DNA from 2 places in the Mariniluteicoccus flavus genome. Region 2 is predicted to be linked to the other one. Evidence: predicted binding sites of a transcription regulator. Region 2 holds the regulator's gene; the other holds the start of a gene.
What was found. The regulator LexA, encoded in region 2, represses DNA repair genes until DNA is damaged. The targets are predictions, from matches to a motif close to TCGAACANNTGTTCGA.
Positions count from the first base shown of each region.

Region 1: the regulator LexA is predicted to act here: its motif matches at 2,259-2,274, upstream of ACYVAG_RS14420 (DUF222 domain-containing protein).

Region 1 covers NZ_BAAHBN010000010.1:48,990-53,075, reverse strand. The annotation lists gene ACYVAG_RS14425 (precorrin-3B synthase) at 1-44, opposite strand, end outside; gene ACYVAG_RS14420 (DUF222 domain-containing protein) at 626-2,182, opposite strand; cobalamin riboswitch at 2,952-3,026, shown strand; gene cobN (cobaltochelatase subunit CobN) at 3,081-4,086, shown strand, end outside.
Region 2 covers NZ_BAAHBN010000012.1:66,214-70,299, forward strand. The annotation lists gene ACYVAG_RS15450 (FecCD family ABC transporter permease) at 1-147, shown strand, start outside; partial or broken gene ACYVAG_RS15455 (ABC transporter ATP-binding protein) at 144-706, shown strand; gene lexA (transcriptional repressor LexA) at 750-1,532, opposite strand; gene ACYVAG_RS15465 (hypothetical protein) at 1,803-2,171, shown strand; gene nrdR (transcriptional regulator NrdR) at 2,458-2,937, shown strand; gene ACYVAG_RS15475 (vitamin B12-dependent ribonucleotide reductase) at 3,035-4,086, shown strand, end outside.

The DNA.
Region 1 (4,086 bases), on a different contig from region 2:
GGGCAGAGGTCCTCGCGGCCGCGGTCGATGGCGGGGTCAGGCATGGGGTCGAGCCTATGCGGGGCGCGGTGGGGGTGGGGTCCGGGTTTCGGGAGCTTCGTCTTGCGGCTGGGTGCGCGGCGGGGGCGTGGGCCGGGCTCCGCGAGCTTCGTCTTGCGGCTGGGACGCCGGGTCGTGGGTTCTTTGGTCGCGTTGGGTTCGCGGCGTCTTTACGCCGCTTCGCCGAACTCGCGGCCGCCCGGCCCACGCCCCAACCGCTGTTCGCGCGCTGAGCGACGAAGGAGTCGAAGCCACGTTCTCCGAGCAGCGCCAGCGAGACCGGAGGGGTGACGACCTGCGGACTGGTTCACGTTCTCCGAGCGAGCACTTCGTCTCGGACGCGGGCGGCCTCGCTCAGCACAGGCTCCGCGAGACGAGGAGTGGTGACGACCTGCGAGCTGGTTCACGTTCTCCGAGTGAGCGCCAGCGAGTCGAGGAGCCCCACGTTCTCCGAGCGAGCGCCAGCGAGACGAGGAGAGGTGACGACCTGCGTGCGGGTTCGCTGGGGGCAGGCTTCGCGCCCGCCAGGCGGGATCTCCTGGCGGGTCAGTCAGCGAAGACGGCGGCTGTGATCGTGCCGTTGACTTCAGGCGGCGGACTTGTTCATGAGGGGGATCAGTGCAGGGTTCACCTGGGCGAACAGTCGTGCGGCCGCAGCTTGGGCTTCTTCGCGGATCTGGTGCTTGGCGAGTTCGGCTGCTCGTCGGGTGGCTTGGCGGATCCTTCGCTTCGTCCCGGTCGGGTCGATGATGAGGTCGGTGTCGGGGTTGCGGGTGTAGGTGCCGTGGGGTGTGGTCCAGAACTCCTGTCCGGTGGGTGTTTTCCAGTGCTTCACGCCGGGGCGGACGGGGGTGGTGGTGAACCCGCCGAAGGTCTTGGCCCGGTGGACGCGCTTCGACAACGGCGTGAGGTTGGTGGTGCAGGTCTGGCCGAGGGGGAACTCCACGATGTGATCGAGGTCGATGAACTTCCCGGCCGAGCGCCGTGTGGAGAACGGGAATGCCTCGTATTCCTCCCGCAGCAGCACGTCCCGCCTCTGCGCCTCGGTCGGCTGGTAGCCGACCGTGACATGCGGCACTTCCGGATCCAGGACCGGCCGGACGGTGACCTTCTCGGCGTTCGCGAGGAGCGCGTCGAGTTGGGAACGCACGACCGACCCGAGGCCGGTGACCTCACCGCCCGCACCGCGGTCGACCTGGTCCGGGCGGATGTGGACCACGAGCTCAAGAAGGTCCTTCCTCGACGGCAACCCAGACGACGTGCCGGCCTCGTCAGCAGCGTCGAGGTCGAGGGATCCCGTGCCGAGGACCCGTCCCGCGCGGGCGGGGTCGGCGAGGAGCTCGAGTGCCTGGGCGCGGAGCACTGCGAACTGATGGTCCAACGGATCGACATCCGCGCCCCCGGCCACCGTGCCATCACCGTGGGCCGAGTCCCGGTGTCCGGCGTGGCGGAGGATGCCCGCGAGTTGGGTGATGGTCTGGTCGAGCCGCAAGCCGGCGGGACCGTCGACCTGGCCCGTGACGAGCGCGGTGCCCGCTTCACCAGCACGCACGGTGACGAACCGCCGCTCGAGCGCGGCCTTCCGACGTTCCTCGGCGCCGTCGGGATCGACCACATCACACAGCAGTTCGGCCTGCGCCAGCAACCGCGTGACGGTGTATTGCGGGGCGAACGGGGCGAGCTTCCGGTCGACCTCACCGGCCATCTTGTGGGTGAGTTCACGGGTGCGGGTGAGTTGGGCGACCTTGCGGGCCGCGAAGACGCGGACGTAGCCGTCGATCACCAGCGCCCACAACTGTGGGTGACGATGACGAAGGTCGAGGACGTCGGCGATCAGCTGGGCGGCGGCGTCGGGCGAGATGCCGAGAGCGGGGCCGACTTCGAGGGTGCAGAACTCGGCGACCTGCGGGGTGCCGTCACCGCCGAGGGCGATCAGGCGTTCGCCGTGGAGGACCGATGGTGCGGAATCGTCGTCGTGAAGGGGTTCGTCGATCCATGAGTACGCCCTTGCTGCGGCAGCGATCAACGAGATCTGGTCGATCTCTGCTTGGCGTTGGCGGTCGGCGGCGTCTTTGAGGCCGATGATGACGGCGGTGCGGTCGGGTTTTCCCTTCGCAAGAAGGTGTTCGGTGAGATCGTCCATGGTTTCCCCCTGGGGTGTGGTGATGGGTCCAGCCTAGGAAGACCCACTGACAATTTCGGGTCCAGAACAGCGGTGCGCGAAAAGTTTTTCGAACTATTTTTCTCTTGCCGTGGAAGGCGATCGCGGCCGGGTGGCTTCGACTCCTTCGTCGCTCAGCCAGCGTGACCGCGAGTCCTCGGATCGGTGGCCTGCTCCTCGTCTCGCTGGCGCTCGCTCGGAGAGCGTCGTGACGACACGGGGTGGCTTCGACTCGTTCCTCGCTCAGCCAGCGTGACCGCGAGTCCCTGGATCGGTGGCCTGCCTCTCGTCTCGCTGGCGCTCGCTCGGAGAGCGTCGTGACGACACGGGGTGGCTTCGACTCCTTCGTCGCTCAGCCAGCGTGACCGCGAGTCCTCGGATCAGTCACCTGCTCCTCGTCTCGCTGGCGCTCGCTCGGAGAACGTGGGCTTCCGCGGCTTCGACTTGTTCCTCGCTCAGCCAGCGTGACCCCCAGAGTGGCTTCGACTTGTTCCTCGCTCAGCCAGCGTGACCCCCAGAGTGGCTTCGACTCGTTCCTCGCTCAGCCAGCGAGACCCGAGTCCTCGGATCGGTCGCCTGCTCCTCGTCTCGCGGAGCCTGTGCTGAGCGAGGCCGCGCCGCGGCCGAGACGAAGTGGTTGCTCGGAGAACGTGGGTCGGCGACACGGCTTCGTCGCATCGGTCGCCCAACCGCGCGCCGGGCCGCGAACCCCGGCCCGGGAGGAGTCCGGCTAGGGTGAACCCGTCGTCGTCAGGAACCCGGTGTGAATCCGGGACGGTCCCGCCACTGTGACCCCGCGATCCATCCGCGAGGAAGCCAGGAACTGCCGCCGACCACCCGCAATCCGCCACCACGGGACGAGGATCCCGCGAGGAGAATCATGACCGAGCCCGTGCCCACCGTCTGCCTTCTGTCGACCTCCGACACCGATCTGTTGTCGGCCCGGGCGTGCGATGCCGACTACACGTACGCGAACCCGACCCGCGTCGGCCCCGACCGCCTCGCCCAGCTCCTCGAGGGTGCCGACCTCGTGGTCTTCCGCTTCCTGGGGTCGGTGCAGTCGCTGCCGGAGACCTTCGAAGCCGTACGCGCGGCCGCCAAGCCGCTCGTCGTGCTCGGCGGCGAGCAACTGCCCGACGCGAGCCTGATGGAGCTGTCGACCGTGCCGGTGAACGTGGCGGCGCAGGCCCACCTCTACCTCGCGCAGGGCGGGCGGGAGAACCTCGAGGGCGTGCACGCGTTCCTGTCCGACACCGTGCTGCTGACCGGGCGCGGCTTCGATCCCGTGCAGCAGCAGCCGGAGTGGGGGGTGCTGGGGGACTTCGACTCGCTTCGCTCGCTCAGTCAACGTGATGGTGCGGGCTCGCTCAGTCAACGTGATGGTGCGGGCTCGCTCAGTCAACGTGATGGTGAGGGCTCGCTCAGTCACCCGGAGGCGGCCCGTCCCCGTGTCGCCGTCCTCTTCTATCGCGCCCAGTTCTCCGCGGGGAACACCGCATACGTGGAAGCCCTCGCCAGCGCCATCGACGAGGCCGGTGGGGTCGGCGTACCCGTCTTCGCGACCTCCCTGCGCGACGCGCCCTCCGACCTCCTGGACCACCTCGCGGGTTACGACGCACTGGTGTCCACCGTGCTCGCCGCCGGTGGCACCAAGCCCGCCTCGGCGCAGGCCGGCGGCGACGACGAGGGGTGGGACGTACGCGCGCTCGCGGCCCTCGACGTGCCGATCCTGCAGGCGCTCTGCCTGACGTGGGACCGGGCGTCGTGGGCCGGCTCCGACGACGGCATGAGCCCGCTCGACGTCGCGACCCAGGTCGCCGTCCCCGAGTTCGACGCCCGCATCATCGGAGTGCCGATCTCCTTCAAGGAAACCGATTCCGACGGCC
Region 2 (4,086 bases):
GGCGCCGCCCGCCTGTCGGCCGCCCACGCCGCGAACCAGGTGATCGTGCCCGGAGTCGTGGTCCCGGTCGGCATCCTCACCGCACTGGTCGGCGTCCCGGTCTTCGTGGGCCTGGTCCTCACCCGCCCGGGACGGGGAACCCGATGAGCGGGCTGGACATCCGCGGGGTCACCGCCGCGTACGGACGGCGGAGGGTTCTCGACGGGCTGGACCTACGGCTCGATGCGGGGGTGGTCGGGCTGTTGGGGCCCAACGGCTCCGGCAAGTCGACGCTGATCAAGGTGCTGGCGCAGCGCTCGCCGAGGTCGGGGTGGAGGCGTTGGCCGACCGCTGGCTCGGCGAGCTGTCGGGGGGCCAGCGTCAACTTGTGGGCGTGGCCCAGATGTTGGTGCGGGACCCGAGCCTGATGTTGCTGGACGAACCGACGAGTGCGCTCGACCTCCACCACCAACTCGGCGTGTTGGGGGTCGTGCGCCGGCGTGTGGATCGCGGGGGTGCAACGGCCGTCGTCGCGCTGCACGACCTGAACCTCGCCGCCCGGTTCTGTGACACCGTCGTGGTCCTGGATCGAGGGATCGTGGTCGCGGTCGGCGCGCCGTCGGAGGCCCTGACCGCGGACCGGCTCCGTGCCACGTGGCGGGTCGAGGCCGATGTGTATGCGCGTGACGGCGCCACGCAGATCGCGGCCAGGGGGCCGGTGGCCTGAGGAGCCTGGCCGCGGGCTGGCTTCTGACGTCTGCGGGACGGGGTCAGACCCGGCGCAGGACCGCCACGACCTTGCCCATGATCGAGGCGTGGTTGCCGTCGATCGGGTCGTAGGCCTCGTTGTGGGGCAGCAGCCACACCTGGCTGCCGTCCTTCTTGAACGTCTTGACGGTGGCCTCGTTGTCGAGCAGCGCCGCGACGATGTCGCCGTTGTTCGCCGTCTGCTGCTGACGCACGACGACCCAGTCGCCGGAGCAGATGGCCGCGTCGATCATCGAGTCGCCGCTGACCTCGAGCAGGAAGACCGTGCCCTCGCCCACGAGCTGCTTCGGCAGGGCGAAGACGTCCTCGATGCGCTCCTCGGCGAGGATGGGACCGCCGGCCGCGATGCGGCCCACGACCGGCACGCGGACGGCGTCGGGGAACGCGTCGTTGACGCCGGTGGCGTCGAACGACGTGTCGGGGTCGGCCTGGGGGAGCAGGACCTCCAGCGCGCGGGGGCGATGGGGGTCGCGTCGCAGGAAGCCCTTCTGCTCGAGCACCTTCAGCTGGTGGGAGACCGATGACGGGGACGCCAGCCCCACCGACTCGCCCATCTCGCGGATGCTCGGCGGATAGCCCCGCGTCTCGACCGCCGACTTGATGACCTCGAGGATGCGCCGCTGGCGCGCGGTGAGCCCGTCGGCGTCGGTGGGGCCGTCGGGGAGGGCGCTGACCGACGCGCCGGCTTCGATGAGCTGGGCGGTCACGTCCTCGCGGGTCGGGCGGCCACGTCGTCGTGGGGCCTTCGCGGGGCCGGGGGGCTGGGTGGTGTCGCGATCTGCCATGCCTCAACAGTAGGGCCCACGCGAGCACCAATCAAACATCTGTTCGAGTGTGTCGCGAGGTCTGTTCCGGGCCGTGTTCGGGTCCCTCGGGGCGGTCGGGGGCTGCGCGACGCGCCGTCCCCAGAAATTGTCAGACCCCCCTGATGGACTGCTCGGGCACTGGATCGCGGTTCGAACACCTGTTCCTGAACAGGACTTGTGTACGAATCGGATCTGGGCTACAAATGAACTCATCGAACACCCGTTCGATCACTTCCCGAGGAGATTCCGATGACCGCTCTCGCCGTTGATCGCCGCCAGGCACCCATTCGCGCGCGCCGTCCCGAGCGTCGCCCCACGCCTGCGGGTCCTGCCGTCCGGATCGACCGCAGCGTGCGGCCGGGCGCCCCCACCCTGAAGGGTGTGCCGCTGGCCGCCGCCGGCCAGTCGTCCACCCACGCCTGCTCCGCCGGGCGACCCGTCGCTCGCCCCCGCGTGTCGGTGGGGGAGGCGCCCGTGGTGGTCACCCGCTTGACCGACCGCGGCCTCGCCCTGGTTCTCGCCCTCGTCACCCTGGTCGTGATGGTCTCGCTGGGTTGTGTGGGCGCCACCGCGGCCCGCGTCATGTCCGAGCCGGCGGCGGTCTCCGCGCTGCGCTGACCTCGACGAGAGTTGCCCCGGCCGTGAATCCCGCGGCCGGGGCGCTGTCGTTTCGATCGGTGATCGACGCCGTGGAGCGAGCGCGGGACACGCGACGCGCCGGGTATTGCATTGGGGCCTGACGATGCCTACGATACCTACATCTAGTAGTTACAAGGCTGTGCTTTGTCCACAACTAGTGGTTGGTATCCACACACTGTCCACATCGGCGCACACAGGGTTATCCCCAGAAACCTCCGGATCCGTCCACAGGGGGCGTGCGCCACCGCAGGGAAGGAGGCGTCGCATGCACTGTCCCTACTGTCGGCACACCGACTCGCGCGTGCTCGACTCGCGCGCGGCCGACGACGGTGCCAGCATCCGGCGCCGTCGCCAGTGCCCCGTGTGCGAGCGACGCTTCACGACGCTCGAGCAGATGCAGATCGTCATCGCGAAGCGCTCGGGGGTCCTCGAGCCCTTCAACCGCGACAAGGTGATCAGCGGAGTACGGAAGGCCTGCAAGGGCCGCCCCGTCTCCGAGGAGCAGCTCGCTCGCCTCGGCCAGAAGGTCGAGGAGACCCTCCGCGCCAGCGGCCAGCCCGAGATCCCGGCCGACGAGGTCGGCGTCGCCATCCTGGGCCCGCTCCGCGAGCTCGACCAGGTCGCCTACCTGCGGTTCGCGAGCGTCTACCGCCAGTTCGACTCGGTCGAGGACTTCGAGTCCGAGATCGAGGCACTCCGCCGCGAGAGTCCCGCCGGGCTCCCACTGGAGCCCGCGCCGGCCTGACTGCCGCCGCGTTCCGCGTACGCACCACTCGACCACGCACGTCCTGAACCACCACCCGCCGCACGAGCACGAACCACCCGCACCAGAGGAGCAACCGATGACCGAAACCACCCGTGGCACGGGCCGCAAGGCCCCCGCGAAGTCGACGGGCCACCAGGGCCTGACGATCGAGCGCGTCTACACCACCGAGGGGGTGCACCCCTATGACGAGGTGACGTGGGAGCGTCGCGACATCGTCCAGACCAACTGGAAGACCGGCGAGAACGTCTTCGAGCAGCGCGGTGTCGAGTTCCCCGACTTCTGGTCGATGAACGCCTCGACGATCGTGACGACGAAATATTTCCGCGGCGCGGTCGGCTCCGACAAGCGTGAGCAGGGCCTGAAGCAGCTCATCGACCGGGTCGTGAAGCAATACCGCAAGGGCGGCGAGGACCACGGCTATTTCGCGACCCAGGTCGACGCCGAGGTCTTCGAGCACGAGCTGACGTGGATGCTCCTCCACCAGGTGTTCTCGTTCAACTCCCCGGTGTGGTTCAACGTCGGCACCACGTCTCCCCAGCAGGTCTCTGCGTGCTTCATCCTGTCGGTCGACGACTCGATGGACTCGATCCTCAACTGGTACAAGGAAGAGGGCTTCATCTTCAAGGGCGGTTCGGGTGCGGGCCTGAACCTGTCGCGCATCCGTTCGTCGAAGGAGCTGCTGACCTCGGGCGGCACCGCGTCGGGCCCGGTCTCGTTCATGCGCGGTGCGGACGCCTCGGCCGGCACCATCAAGTCGGGCGGCGCGACGCGTCGTGCGGCGAAGATGGTCGTCCTCGACGTCGACCACCCCGACATCGAGGAGTTCATCGAGACCAAGGCGCGCGAGGAGAACAAGATCCGCGCCCTGCGCGACGCCGGCTTCGACATGGACCTGGGCGGCCGCGACATCACCTCGGTGCAATACCAGAACGCGAACAACTCGGTCCGGGTGTCGGACGCCTTCATGCGTGCGGTCGAGGACGGCGACGACTTCGCGCTGACTTCGCGTACGGACGGCTCGACCGTCGAGACCGTCGACGCCCGCGAGCTGTTCGACAAGATGGCCACGGCGGCGTGGGAGTGCGCCGATCCCGGCATCCAGTACGACGACACGATCAACGACTGGCA